DNA from 2 places in the Arthrobacter sp. PvP023 genome. Region 2 is predicted to be linked to the other one. Evidence: predicted binding sites of a transcription regulator. Region 2 holds the regulator's gene; the other holds the start of a gene.
What was found. Region 2 encodes Rex, which represses fermentation and respiration genes when NADH is low (regulators of the CRP and FNR family bind a similar motif). Its sites were predicted from a motif close to CTTGTGAANNNNTTCACAAG; they were not measured.
Positions count from the first base shown of each region.

Region 1: benA (benzoate 1,2-dioxygenase large subunit) is a predicted target of Rex. The motif match lies at 3,478-3,497, and genes of this name have one in related genera.

Region 1 covers NZ_JAFIBI010000001.1:2,863,753-2,871,036, forward strand. The annotation lists gene benC (benzoate 1,2-dioxygenase electron transfer component BenC) at 1-1,302, opposite strand, end outside; gene benB (benzoate 1,2-dioxygenase small subunit) at 1,427-1,963, opposite strand; gene benA (benzoate 1,2-dioxygenase large subunit) at 2,001-3,383, opposite strand; gene catA (catechol 1,2-dioxygenase) at 3,703-4,599, shown strand; gene JOE31_RS13235 (benzoate/H(+) symporter BenE family transporter) at 4,707-5,996, shown strand; gene JOE31_RS13240 (three-helix bundle dimerization domain-containing protein) at 6,153-6,371, shown strand; gene JOE31_RS13245 (DUF808 domain-containing protein) at 6,486-7,284, shown strand, end outside.
Region 2 covers NZ_JAFIBI010000001.1:1,292,912-1,300,195, forward strand. The annotation lists gene JOE31_RS05975 (30S ribosomal protein bS22) at 1-72, shown strand, start outside; gene JOE31_RS05980 (HAD family phosphatase) at 200-1,018, opposite strand; gene JOE31_RS05985 (glutaredoxin family protein) at 1,103-1,357, shown strand; gene JOE31_RS05990 (redox-sensing transcriptional repressor Rex) at 1,436-2,131, shown strand; gene JOE31_RS05995 (hypothetical protein) at 2,140-2,904, opposite strand; gene JOE31_RS06000 (hypothetical protein) at 3,153-4,025, opposite strand; gene JOE31_RS06005 (YceI family protein) at 4,262-4,810, opposite strand; gene JOE31_RS06010 (histidine phosphatase family protein) at 5,031-5,696, shown strand; gene JOE31_RS06015 (TlpA disulfide reductase family protein) at 5,747-6,349, shown strand; gene JOE31_RS06020 (cytochrome c biogenesis protein CcdA) at 6,366-7,121, shown strand; gene JOE31_RS06025 (cytochrome c biogenesis protein ResB) at 7,121-7,284, shown strand, end outside.

The DNA of each region.
Region 1 (7,284 bases), 1.6 Mb from region 2:
CCGAGCGAACTCATCCGGTTCCTGGATAGTGCCTTCTGTTACGGAGCGGGTGGTGGCCTCGGCGAGCCGGCGGAACTGGTGCAGCTGCTCTTCGCTGAGACGGCCCAGCATCAGCTCGCTCACCGCGAGCTCCAGGCCCATGCGAGCGTCCAGCTGGGCGAAGCTGTCCTCCTTGCGGAAGTCCAGCCGGCCGGTTTCCAAGGAAGAGACCGCCTCGCTGCGGCTCATCGTGTCGCCTTCGGCTGCAATCCGTTCTGCGGGTGCCGGTGCCCCTGTTTCGGCGTCACCCCCGGTGGTTTCCTTCGGGGCAAACCGCTCAAAGTAGAAGTTGGCGGGTTTGATGCCCTCGGAATCCAGCCACTTCGACACAGCGTTTACCATGGGAGGCGGACCGCACAGGTAGATGTCGACATCGCCGTCGTTCAAGTGCTTTGGTTCGATGATCTGGGTGACGTAGCCCGTGTGGGGAGCAGATGTGCCCGGTTCGGAGGCAATGTAGTCCCACGTGAAAGCGGGCAGCTTCGCCTCATACTCGCGCAACCAGTCCAGGCCAACGATGTCCGCCTCCCTGGTCAGGCCATAAATCAGATGGACCGGTACCGACGGCGGGTTCTCAGACAGCTTCTCAAGGATGGACAGGAGCGGGGCCAGGCCGGTGCCGCCCGCCAGGAGCAGCAGGGGCCGCTTGGGCTCGCGCAGGAAGAACGACCCGTAGGGGCCCGTGAATTCGATGGCGTCTCCCACTGCCGCGCGATCGCGCAGATATTCAGACATCGCACCCTGCGGCGTCACCCGCACCATGAACGATGCGTCCTGAACTTCGGGGCCGCTGCTGAACGAATAGGAGCGCTCCGCGTCCGTTCCGGGGACTTTGATGTTGACGTACTGGCCCGGGAGGAAGGCCAGGGCGTCCCGGTTTTCCGTCTCCAGGGTGAAGGAAACCGTCGTTTCGGAATGCTTGTTGAGCTCCTTCACGGTGGAGGTGAAGGTGGTGGCCGAAGTCTTCGCTGATTCCGACGTGGCAGGGATCTGAATGCTCAGGTCCGACTCCGGAACAGCCTGGCAGGTGAGCAGGTACCCCTTCTCGAGCTCCGCCTCCGTCATCGCATCGTCAATGTAGTCGCCCGGGTCGAAGGAGCCGGAATCGCAAAAGGCCTTGCAGGTGCCGCACGCACCGTCCCGGCAGTCCGATGGAATGTTGATGCGTGCCTTGTACGCAGCGTCCATCACGGTCTCGTAGTCGCCGACCTTGATGACCTTGGTGACGCCGTCCTCGAAGCTGAGGGCTACTTTGTGGCCCATGGTTTCCTCCTGGCTGGGAATCGCGTCGATGCGACCCTGGTAGTTCGGATGTGCCCGACGGGCACGGATTTTGAAACGGACGAGGTCAGTGCCGGGCAGGATGCCGGGCACCGGCCGGGAGCCGTCAGATCATGTAGACGTCCACGACGTGGTGGATGTAGTCGTTCTTGAGGACAACCTTCTTCTTCAAGATGACCGGCTCGCCGCCGGCGAGGTCGATCGTGTAGAAACTGGTCCCGAAGTACGTGTCCGTGGTGTTGTACCGGAAGTAGAGGGTGAACCAGTTGAAGCGCACCTTCACCTGGCCGCCGTCGTGCTCCATGATTTCGACGTCGGTGATGTTGTGCCCGGTGCGGGGCTCGGGCAGGGACGTGGCCGAGGACCGGTCCGTTTTGATCCGGAAGACCCGGTCCTCAATGCCGCCGCGGTTGTCGTAGTAGATGAGCGAGATCTCGTTCTGCGGGTCCTCTGTCAGCCGGTCATCGACGTCCCATGCGGGCATCCAGAACTCCGAGTCCGGGTGGTAGCACTGAAGCCACTCATCGAACCGGCGGTCATCCAGCAGGCGGGCCTCCTTGTACAGGAAGGCGCGGACGGTCTCGAGGGTGGCGATCTCCCCGGCGTTCTTGAGCGCCGCAGCGGGTGTTGTCAGGTTGGTCATGGGTTGTGCACTCTCTCTGGTTCCATGTGGACGGGGGTCAGGCTGTGACTGGAAGAGCATCCAGGGTGGAGGTCTCCTCCTCCGCCAGCGCCCGGTCCATGACTTCCTTCCAGTACCCGTGCTGAATGGGGTAGAGCCCCTCGTCCTCCGTGCGCACCCCGGAGGCGATGACCCTGGTCATGCCCAGCGCCTGGGCCTGCTCGTCGGGGCCTGCGATCTCATGGGTGGACCCGCGGGTCATGTCGTTCCAAGGCGCCGAGGTGGCCCAGTAGGTCTTGTTGCAGGACCGGAACTCCTCGAGGTCGTCGGGCGTGGCCATGCCGGTGGCGTTGAAGAAGTCCTCGTACTGGCGGATCCGTTTGGACCGGTTCTCCTGTGATTCGCCCTTGGGCGCGATGCAGTAAATGGTCACCTCGGTCTGGTCCGCCGAGATGGGCCGGAAGTGCCGGATCTGCGAGGAGAACTGGTCCATGATGTAGACATTCGGGTACAGGCAGAGGTTCCGCGAGATGTTGATCATGAAGTTGGCCATCTCTTCGCCGTACTTCGCGACGAGCTCCTCGCGGCGGTCCCACAGCGGGCGGTCCTCCGGGTTGGTCCATTCCTGCCACAGCAGCAGGTGTCCGTGGTCGTACGAATAGAAACCGCCCTTGACCTTGCCCCACTTGCCGGCGTCCATGGCCTTGGTCTTGTTGGCGGAGTCGCCGGCGGTGCGGCGGGCCGTGGTGGCCGCATAGTTCCAGTGCACGGCGGTGACGTGGTAGCCGTCTGCCCCGTTCTCGGCCTGCACCTTCCAGTTGCCGTCGTAGGTGTAGGTGGACGATCCGCGCAGCACCTCGAGTCCCTCCGGGGACTGGTCCACGATCGAGTCGATTACCTTGGCTGCATCACCCAGGTGTTCTTCGAGCGGGAGCACGTCCGCCTTCAGGGAACCAAAGAGGAAGCCGCGATAGGACTCGAAGCGGGCCACTTTGGTGAGGTCGTGGGAGCCCGCTTTATTGAAGGTCTCCGGGTAGCCCGCGTTTCGCGAATCCTTCACCTTCAGCAGCTCGCCGGAGTTCTTGAACGTCCAGCCGTGGAACGGGCAGGTGAAAGTGGTGCGGTTGTCCGTCTTGCGGCGGCACAGCATGGCACCCCGGTGCGAGCAGGCGTTGACGAGGCAGTTGAGTTTCTCGTCCTTATCGCGGGTGATCATCACGGGGGTGCGGCCGATGTTGGTGGTGAAGTAGTCCCCCACGTTGGGGATCTGGGATTCGTGGGCGAGATAGACCCAGTTGCCTTCGAAGATGTGCTTCATCTCCAGTTCGAAGATCTCTTCATCGGTGAAAATTTCGCGCTTGGCACGGATGACGCCGTTCTCACGGTCGTCGATCACGGCGTCGGCAAGGACGTCGCGGACGTGGGCCAGGTTCTCGGTCATGGCGTGCTCCTTCATTGGAGAGTGCTGGACGGATGGTCAGGAATTGTTGCCGGCGGCGGTGTTCCCGCGGGACGTTGTCAGGCAAGTCTTACCCATCGTGATGGCTCTCACATCAGGCAAATACCTAGGTTCGACCAAGGGTTCCTTTATGTCCGCTTCTTGACAGAAAACAGGCCTAATCGATATTTGTTGCGTCCTTATTTGACGCCTACGATGAGACGGACATCACGGGAACTGCGCCGCGACAGGTTCAGATCCTGCCCCCAAACCGGTGGCACCGGGTTCGGGAGCAGTTCCCGTCCCCTATTCAAAGAGGAGTATGGACATCACCATGACCGAGACCCAAGCAGACACCCGCCACGAGGACGAGGGCACTGCAGTCGAAGCCGGCTCCAAGGCCACGGAACGCTTCGCCGCATCAGGCAAGCTCTCCCACCTGGATGTGCCGAAGGAACGAGTGAGTCTGCTGGCGGGGGCACTCATCAAAGCCGCCAATGACATCGTCGTCGAGCACCAGGTCACCTACGAGGAATACAACGCACTCAAAGCCTGGCTTATCAAGGTGGGCACCGACGGGGAATGGCCGCTCTTCCTTGACGTGTGGCTGGAGCACACTGTGGAGGACGTCAACTCTCAGGATCGCCCCGGAACCGTGGGCACCATTGAAGGGCCTTACTACGTGCCGGGGTCCCCCGCGCTCCCGACCCCTGCCACTGTAGAGATGCGTGAGGACGAGGAGGGCACACCGCTGCACTTCAGCGGCCGCTTCACCGATACGGACGGTAACCCCATCCAGAACGCACAGGTGGAGATTTGGCACGCCGACAGCGCCGGGTTCTACTCCCAGTACGCGCCGGGTCTCCCCGAGTGGCTCTTCCGTGCAACGGTCAAAGCAGATGATGAGGGCCGCTTCGAAATCAACACGATGCGCCCGGCTCCCTACCAGATCCCCACGGACGGGGCATGCGGGCAGCTGATTAGCGCGGCAGGATGGCACGCCTGGCGCCCGGCGCACATCCACATCAAGGTTTCCGCGCCGGGATTCCAGCCCGTGACTCAGCAGCTGTACTTCCCGGGCGACCCGCACAACGCGGACGACATCGCCTCGGCAGTCAAGGCTGAGCTGATGCTGGAACCCAAGAGGCGCACGGATGGCGGGGCCGGCGAAGAAGTGGTGTATGACTACGTGCTCGCCAAGGAAGGCCAGCACAAGTAAGAGCCACCGCTGACAGATCGGTGCCGGCGCCTCGGCCCGGCACCGAGGGCGCTCTGGAGTGCAAGCTCCGGGGCGCCTTCCTTTTGCCGCCGTTGCAAGGAGCCCTGATGCCGCCATCCCGACAGAACCCGTCCGCCATCGCTCATGTGGAAGCCGTAGAGGCTCCGAGACGCCAACCGCTGTTGGAACGTCCGGGCGTTCGCCCCGCAGGCGTACGCCGGGTTCTCCGTGACCTCGGCCTGCCCTACATCTCCAACGGCGTGATCGGCCTCATCTTCTCCGCCTCCGGCCCCATAGCCGTCACCCTCGCCGTGGGAGCGGCGGGAGGCCTCACCGAGGGCCAACTCGCGTCCTGGGTGTTTGGCATCCTTTTTTCGGGCGGGGCGGCGACGCTGGTGATGTCTCTCCTCTACCGACAACCCCTGGGCTTTGCCTGGTCCATTCCCGGGACGGTGCTCCTGGGTCCGTCCCTGCAGCACTTGTCCTTTCCAGAGGTGGTGGGGGCTTTCTTCACGTCCGGATTGCTCGTCCTCGCGCTGGGCGCCACCGGATTGGTCCGCAGGATCATGGCAATGGTGCCCATGCCGATCGTCATGGCGATGGTGGCCGCGGTGTTCCTGAAATTCGGCACAGACATAGTTGGTTCAACCCAGGCCAACCCTGTAGTGGCTGCACCGATGGTGGTCGCATTCCTGGTCCTCACTGCCGCGCCTGCGCTCGGCAGGTATATTCCGCCAGTGCTCGGTACTCTTGCGGTTGGTGGTGTCGCTGTGGCGCTAAGTGGCCAATTTTCCCTCCAAAAAGGCGGCCCGGTTCTGGCCACCCCGGTCTTCACCGTTCCTGAGTTCGCTTGGGCTGCCCAGCTGGAACTGGTTGTTCCCCTCGCCCTGACGGTCTTGTTTGTTCAGAATGGGCAGGGCATCGCGGTTCTCCGTGCCGCAGGCCACAACCCGCCGGTCAACGTGTTCGCCATCGTTTCGGGTGCGTTTTCGTTGATCAATGCCGGCTGCGGCGCTGTCTCAGCGTGCGTGACCGGTCCAACCAACGCCCTCATGACTTCCTCAGGAGCCAGGCAGCGCCAGTACACGGCGGCCGTGGTTTTCGGCGTCCTGGCCATGACCTGCGCACTTCTCGCTCCCGCACTGACCCGGCTCATGCTCGCAACACCCAGGGAATTCATATTGACCCTGGGCGGCATTGCGATGCTTCGGGCACTCCAGCAAGCTCTTGTCACCGCGTTCGCCAATGCCTTCACACTGGGGTCCTTGGTGACATTCGTGGTGACCATGTCCGGGATGAGCCTTGCCAACATTCACCCGGCATTCTGGGGACTGGTCATCGGCTACACAGTGTCCCGGGTCCTTGAACGCGCGGACCATCCTGCAACAGGATCCTAGCGAGGTGTTTTCATGATTCTCCGCAGGGCGAGGTCATGACCTGGACCCGCGACCGGCCCCTGGGACTGTTCAGAAGCCTCCCGTCCATCAACTCATGGCAGGCATACACCCGCCCGAAGCCGGAGACATTCCCCGGCAGACCCTCAAACTGATTGGATGGACGATACGCAAAAACGAGAGACCATCGCCAAAGTCACGGACCGCCTGTCCGAACGATATCCCGAAACGTCCCGGTACTACATCGCCGGGCTCGTCGCCGAAGAGTACGCCCGCCTGGACACCAGCCGGATCCGCACCTACAACCCGACACTGATCGAGCACGGGGCCAAGAACCGACTCCGGGGGAACGCCAACCGGCCACCGGCAGAACACTGACACCAACAGTCTCCCGCGATAGCACGGCGCATATAATCTGAGCATGCCAATCACGCACCTCACCCAAGACCTTCACGCCCGGCAGCCTGCCCTCGACCATCGAGGGAGCGAGCTGTGAGCGGCGGTCTTGTCGCGCTGCTGGACGACATCGCAGCCCTGGCCCGCATAGCTGCCGCCTCGGTGGACGACGTCGCTGCCGGAGCTGCGAAGGCGGGGGCCAAGGCCGCCGGCGTGGTAATCGACGACGCCGCCGTCACCCCGCAGTACGTTTCCGGAGCGGACCCGTCCCGCGAACTACCGATGATCAAGCGGATCTTCTGGGGCTCGCTCAAAAACAAGCTGCTGTTCATCCTGCCGGCACTGCTGATCGTCAGCGCCTTCGTTCCGTGGGCCATCCCGTTCATCCTCATGCTGGGCGGCACCTACCTCTGCTATGAGGGTGCCGAGAAGGTCTGGCACAAGCTCCGCGGCCACCACTCCACGGACGAAGATACGCCGGCGGTCGAACGGGGGCCCGAGGCGGAGGCCAAGGTGGTCAAAGGCGCCATTACCACCGACTTCATCCTGTCCTGCGAAATCATGGTCATCTCCATGAACGAGGTGGCCACTGAGTCCATATGGGTCCGGGCGCTCATCCTGGTCGTCGTGGCTCTGGTGATCACAGTGCTCGTGTACGGCGCCGTCGCCCTCATCGTCAAGATGGACGACGTCGGCCTGCACCTGACCACCAAGGACTCCGCGCGCTCCCAGCGGTTCGGCGAACTGCTCGTCAAAGGAATGCCCGCCGTGTTGACCGCTATCACCCTAATCGGGACGATCGCCATGCTGTGGGTGGGCGGCCACATCATGCTGCAGGGCGCGCACGACCTAGGCTGGCACGCCCCTTACGACCTCGTCCATGTCCTTGAGGAGC
Region 2 (7,284 bases):
AAGCGTATGGCCAAGAAGAAGCACCGCAAGTTGCTTCGTAAGACCCGCCACCAGCGCCGTAACAAGAAGTAGAGATACTTCCTACAGCGTGAGATGCCCGTTGCCTTTGGCAGCGGGCATTTTTCTTTGGGCCGGGTGAATCCCTGCGACGTCCGCTGCAAGGGCAGGCCTGGAGCTGGGGCGGGCCGCGACTAGGCGACTAGACCGTGGGGCCGCGGAAGCGCGTGAAGCCCCTCCAGAGGCCGTACACGGCCCCGCCAACCGTGGCCGCCTTCAGTCCGAGCGTGGCGGCGCGGCGTCCCGAGCGGAAGTCGTACACCGGCCAGTTGTTTTCGCGGGCGTGGCGGCGGAGCCGGGAGTCGGGGTTGATGGCCACGGGATGGCCCACCATGCTTAGCAGCGGGATGTCATTGTGCGAATCGCTGTAGGCCCAGCACCGTTGGAGGTCCAGGCCCTCGGCATCAGCAATGCCTTGGACAGCCACCGCTTTGGCCTGGCCGTGCAGGATGTCGCCCACCAGCCGGCCGGTGTAGGCACCGTTCTCGATCTCGCCCACTGTTCCCAGGGCACCGGTCAGGCCCAGCCGGGTGGAAATCACCGTGGCCACCTCGATGGGGGTAGCGGTCACCAGCCACACCATGCGCCCCACACGGAGGTGCTGCTGGGCCAGTGCCTTGGTGCCGGGCCAGATCCTGGACTCAATCATTTCGTCGAAGACTTCTTCGCCGAGGGCCTTGATGTCCTCCACCGTGATTCCGGCAGCCAGCGTCAAGGCCGAGTCCCGGACCGCGTGGACGTCATCCATGTTCTCGCCGCGGAGGACGAACTTGAACTGCTTCCAGGCCATCCCGGCCGCCTGCGGCAGGGTGAACGCGCCGCGCTGATGCATTTTCCGGGCTACGTGGAAGAGGCTGGCGCCCTTCATGAGGGTGTTATCGACGTCGAAGAAGGCAGCCTCGCCGTGCTGCAACGCACCGGCCGGCTGCCGGACTACGGCGACGTACTTCTCCTCGGGCATGACTTGAGTCTAGTCAATGGGCCGGTCCAGGCTGTCACGGGCCTGCCGTCGCGGCGGAGCGGCGGCCCGGGCTACGGTTGAGGCATGGCAAAACCCGACGTCGTCCTCATCACCAAAGCTGACTGCCACCTGTGCGAGGCGGCGCGCGACGCCGTCGAACGGGTCACTGCCGCCCTGGGACTTGAGTGGACGGAACAACTGGTGGACAACCATCCGGAGCTGCGCGAGCGTTACGCCGAAGAGATCCCCGTGGTCCTGGTGGACGGGATCCAGCGTGACTTCTGGAAGATCGACGAAACCCGCCTTGAGCGGATCCTTCGCCAGGCTGCGGCCAAATAGGCGCGGCGACTTCTGCTTTGTTGGCAGTGCGGACGGGGCTCTAGAGTGGACTCACAACGCGACGCAATGGAGCAGATAGTGACTTCGCTGGATTCATCCCCCGAGGCTGTTCACGGGGACAGCGGAACTGCGGCCAAGCAGATTCCGCCCGCGGCCGTGGCACGGCTGACCATCTATTTGCGCGCCCTCACCACCATGCTGGCCGAAGGCGTCGAACGCGTCTCCTCAGAGTCCCTGGCCGAAGCCTCCGGCGTCAGCTCGTCCACCCTCCGGAAAGACCTCTCGCATGTGGGGTCCTACGGCACCCGAGGCGTTGGCTACGAAGTGCAGTACCTCAGCCGCAACATCTCCGCCGCGCTCGGGCTCACCCGCGACTGGAAAGTGGCAATCGTGGGCGCCGGCAACCTCGGCAAGGCGCTTGCGCGGTACGGCGGCTTCGAATCGCGCGGATTCGACGTCGTGGCCATTTTCGATGCAGACCAGATGGTGGTGGGCAACGAGGTGGGCTGGCTGCGGGTCAGTGACGTCGCGGACCTCGAACCGGTCCTCCAGCGGACCGGCGCCAACATGGTGGTGCTGGCGCTGCCTGCCGCCGTGGCGCAGGGCGTGTGCGACCGCGTCATCGCCGCAGGAGTGCGGAGCATCCTCAGCTTTGCGCCGGTCATGCTCCAGGTCCCGCCGGGCGTGAACCTGCGCAAGGTGGACATGGCCACCGAGCTGCAGATCCTGGCCTACCACGCCCAGCGGATCCAGGCCCCGGAGGACGGGGAGTAGTACTGCCCTCAGCGGCCGTAGGGGTAGCCCGGCTGGCCGTACGGGCTTGCGAACGGGTGGTACTTCCTGAAATACGGCGCGGCGGAGGGTAGGTAGAGGAGCACCATTGCAGCCACTCCGGCGAGGATGGACGGCGTTCCGAGCCCCATTTGGAGAACGCCCAGCAGTGAGAATGCCGCCAGGATGGTGCCGAGGATCCGGGCCCAGTTCCGGCCCTTCCGGATGTTGAACGCCACCAGCGCATACAGCAGCACTCCGACGGCCGCGATCAGCATCACCATTCCAACGATGATGCCCTTGAGTGCCTCGAAATCCACGTCAGCCCGGCTGGCTGCCAGCCTGGCATCAAACGCCCGGCGCATGGCGGGGTCGTCGATGGAACCCAGCGAGAGGAGCACCGAGCCAACCCAGAGGAGGCAAGCAACGATTAACAGCCAGAAAGAGATGTTCACCAACGGGGGAGCGGCACTTGCCGCCGAGTTTCCCCGCTGCGGCAGCTCCGAGGGGTACACCGTGTACTGCTGGTTCCCGAACTGCTGCGGCTGCTGTGCCTGCGCGTACTGCGGCTGACTGTACTGTGGCTGACTGTTCTGTGGCTGCCCGTACTGAGCCGGTGCGCCGTACTGAGCAGGTTGGCCATACTGGGGCGCCTGAGCGAACTGCGGTGCCTGCGCGAAGGGCGACGGGCCCTGCCCGTACTGCGGCTGCTGGCCGTATTGCCCGCCGGACGGGGAATCGCCGGGGTACGACGGCGGGACGGGCGGAGTGCTCATGGTTGATCCTTTACGAGTCGGCTAACGGGCAATCAGCCACCGGGATCAGCCACGTCTTCCTGCCCCCAGCGTGATTTTGCTAACACGGTACCGTGTGCGGGGGCTTTCTGTGCATAGTTTGCGGCTCAATTTCGGCTCAAGGAACATCCGGGCAAACGCAGAGGGCGCGGACTCCGGGGCCGGCGACTGGTGTCGCCCGGGCCGTCCAAAGTCCACGCCCTCCGGCTGGAACTGTGGTGCTGGCAGGGTTAGCGGCCGTACGGGTTGCCCGGCTGCGAGTAGGGGCTGCCGAAAGGCTGCTGCTTCCGGAAGTACGGTGCGGACGCCGGGAGGTAAAGCATCACGATGGCGGCGATGCCAAGCAAAGCCGAGATGGTGCCGATGCTGAACGGAACCAGGCTGAAGATCGACAGGGCTGCGAAGACGGTGCCGAGGATGCGGGCCCAGTTCTTGCCCTTGCGCACGTTGAAGGCAACCAGGGCGTAGAGGCCGGCGCCGATGAGGCCGAAGACCACCATCATGCCGATCACAAGGCCCTTGATGGACTCAAAGTCGACGTCCGCACCGCTGGCCCTCATCTGGTCCTCGAACTGGTTCCGCATGGCGGGATCGTCCAAGGCAGGAATGGCTACCAGCATGGAAATGATGTACAGGACGCCCGCTGCGATGATCATCCAGAACGCGTTGTTGACCATTTTCGGCACACCGCCGGCGGCGACACCCTGTGGCTGTTCGGACGGGTACTGGGCATACGGGGACTGGCCGTACTGCTGCGGCGCCTGACCGAAGGGCGGCTGCTGCCCGTACTGCGGTGCTGCGGGGGGCTGCTGGCCGTACTGCTGCTGGCCGTACTGCGGTGCGTTCTGCCCGTACTGGGGCGCTGCGGGGGGCTGCTGGCCGTACTGCTGCTGGCCGTACTGCGGTGCGTTCTGCCCGTACTGGGGTGCTGCGGGGGGCTGCTGGCCGTACTGGGGAGCTGCCGGGGATTCCGGCGCGTTCTGGCCGTACTGCGGCGCTGCGGGGGATTCCGGCGCGTTCTGGCCGTACTGGGGAGCGTCGGGGCCGGGCTTGCCGTTCTCAGGTTCGTTCGGGTTGGCCGGGTTTGCTGGAGGCGTGCTCATAGTTGGTCCTTTGCGGGTCGACTACTGATTAAACGGGTACCGGGATCAGTAACGGTTCCCTGCCCCCAGCATGGTTTGGTTCAACCGTACCGCGCTCCGGCCCGGGGGTGGATCATTCGAAGGAGGTATTCTGGGCGGCCGATGGCGGCCGCCGGCGTCAGCGGCCGCCTTAAACACAGCACCCCGCTCCGTCGCGGTGACGGAGCGGGGTGCTGTGTACCTACGAAGCGAAGAAACTACGCGGCAGGTGCGATGAACGCGAGCTCGAGGTTGATGGCAACCTTGTCGCTGACCAGCACGCCACCGGCTTCGAGGACAGCGTTCCAGGTCAGGCCGAAGTCCTTGCGGCTGATGGTGGTTTCGGCGGTGAGGCCGGCGCGGGTGTTGCCGAAGGGATCCACGGCCACACCGTGGAGCTCGGTTTCGAGAGCCACAGGGCGGGTGACGCCCTTGATGGTCAGATCGCCCTGGAGTTCGTAAGCGTCGCCCTTGGGCACGATCGCGTTGGAAACGAAGGAGATTTCCGGGAACTTTTCGACGTCGAAGAAGTCTTCGCCGCGGACGTGGCCGTCGCGGTTGGCGTCGCCCGAGTCAAAGCTGGCGGTCTGGATGGTGGCGTTGACCTTGGAGTCGGCAACGTTCTCGGAAAGTTCCAGGGTCGCTGCGGCGTCCTTGAATTGGCCGCGGACCTTGCTGATGCCTGCGTGACGCACGGTGAAGCCGATTTCGCTGTGCGAGTTGTCGAGGGTCCAGGTGCCGGTGGTGGTGTTGGCGGGCAGTGCCATGGTGTTGCTCCTTGTGATCTTGGATTGAAAGTCTCTTGCGGAAGGACATCTGATCGCCAGCCGAAACTTCTTGGTTGAAGTCTCAACTAACTGCTTCACCCAGTATAAACATGCATTTGCATCTTTTATTCCAACTCCAGGGAACATTTTTCAAAACGTCTCAGTTCTACTCTCTGTAGAAGATTTCAGATCACCCGACATCTTTGAGAAACTGGTACACATGCCCCAAGCCACTGTTCATCTCCTTCGCCACGGCGAGGTCCATAATCCGGACGGCATCCTTTACGGACGGCTGCCGGAATTCCACCTCTCCGAACTCGGGCAGCAGATGGCCAAGACGCTCGCTGTGCACTTCGGTGAGCGCGTAGCCGGCGGGGCTAACATCGTGCACCTGGTGGCCTCGCCGCTCACTCGCGCGCAGGAAACCGCCCTCCCCATAGCGGAAGCGCTGAACCTCGAAATCCACACTGAGGCCCGCATCATCGAAGCTGAGAACCACTTCGAAGGCCTCAAGGTCAACAAGGCCGAGCTCCGCAAGCCAAGGCACTGGCCGTACCTGCGGAACCCCTTCGTTCCGTCCTGGGGTGAGCCTTACAAGGACCAGGCCGCCCGCGTCATCGCCGCGGTGCAGGACGCCCGCCGCCGTGCCATTGAGCTGGGCGGCGACCACGCCGAAGCCATCCTGGTCAGCCATCAGCTCCCCATCTGGTCCACGCGCCTGAGTGCCGAGGGCAAGCCCCTCTGGCATGATCCGCGCAAGCGCGAATGCACCCTGACGTCCATCACCTCGCTGGTGTTCGACGACGACGGCACCCTCCTCCGGGTCGATTACAGCGAGCCTGCTGCCGCGCTCCTGCCCGGCGCCTCGAACACTCCGGGGGCTTGAGCGTGGCCGGATCCCCCTTCGAGAAGGCAAACAATGCAGGTGATGGCGTGATGCGCTCCGCCTCGCGCCGCAGCGTCCTGGCCGCAGGCGGCCTGGGGCTGGCCGCCCTTACCCTGGGGCTTTCCGCGTGTGCCCAGGAGGACGCACTGGCCAAGCAGGCCAAAGCCGGGGACAACAAGAACTACGTGGCCGGGGACGGGTCCGTAACCGAATTCGCCGCTGCCGACCGGAAATCCGCCGTCACCATTAAGGGGACCCTCTTCGACGGCACCGCCGTGGAGTCCGCGGACTTCGTCGGCAAGGTGACCGTGCTCAACTTCTGGTTCGCTGCCTGTGCGCCGTGCCGCGTCGAGGCGCCGTCGCTGGAAGCCCTCCACCAGGAATTCAAGGAGCAGGGCGTGCAGTTCTACGGCGTGAACCTCCGCGATGAGAAGGCCGCCGCTGAGGCGTTCGACAAGACGTTCAACCTGACCTACCCCAGCTTCAATGACAAGGATGGCGGCGTACTCCTCGCTGTCTCCGGGCTGGTTCCTCCCGGGGCCGTCCCCACCACGCTGGTGCTGGATAAACAGGGCCGGGTTGCGTCCCGGGTCCTCGGCGAAATCCAAAAGGGCACGCTCAAGGCCCTCATTACCGCCGCCGTGGCAGAGTAATGGCGGCGTCCACACCGTGAACAGCCCCTTCGCCGAAGCCATTCTGAACGGTTCCCTGCTGCTTGCCATTCCCGTGGCACTGCTTGCCGGACTCGTCTCCTTCCTGTCACCGTGCGTCCTGCCGCTGGTGCCGGGCTACCTGGGCTATGTCACCGGACTGACCGGCGTGGACCTGGAGAAGCAGAAGCGCGGCCGGATGCTGGCCGGAATCGGCCTCTTCGTGCTCGGCTTCTCGGTGATTTTTGTCCTGCTGGGCGGAGCGTTCGGACAGCTGGGATCCATGATCAGCGGCGGCCAGAACGCCTGGATCACCCAGGTGCTGGGCATCCTCGTGGTCGTCATGGGCGTGGTGTTCATGGGCGGCTTCAGCTGGCTGCAGCGGGACGCCAAGATCCACGCCAAACCTCCCGCCGGGCTGTGGGGTGCACCGTTGCTGGGCATCACCTTCGGACTGGGGTGGGCGCCGTGCATCGGGCCCACGTACTCCGCAGTCCAGCTGCTCAGCATGTCCGGGGGCTCCTCGGCCGCGAAGGGTGCGTTCCTTGCCTTCGTCTACAGCCTGGGCCTGGGCATCCCGTTCCTGCTGATTGCCCTGGCCGTGCGCCGCGGTGTCGGAGTGATGTCCTTCTTCCGCAAGCACCGGCTCGCGATCCAGCGGATCGGCGGGGGAATCCTGGTGGTCCTGGGCATCCTGATGGCCAGCGGGGTGTGGGGTGCCTGGGTTGCCGGGCTGCAGTACTGGTTCCAAACCGATGTGAAATTGCCGATCTGATGAGCGAGCGAGTGAACGACAAGAAGAGACCTGCTCCTGCAGACAAAGCGGAGAACACTTCCCCCGACAACGCGGCAGAAACCCCCGTGGCCAAGGCCAAGGCGGAAGCCGCGCTTCCGGCGCTGGGTCTCATGGGCATGCTGCGGTGGGCCTGGACCCAGCT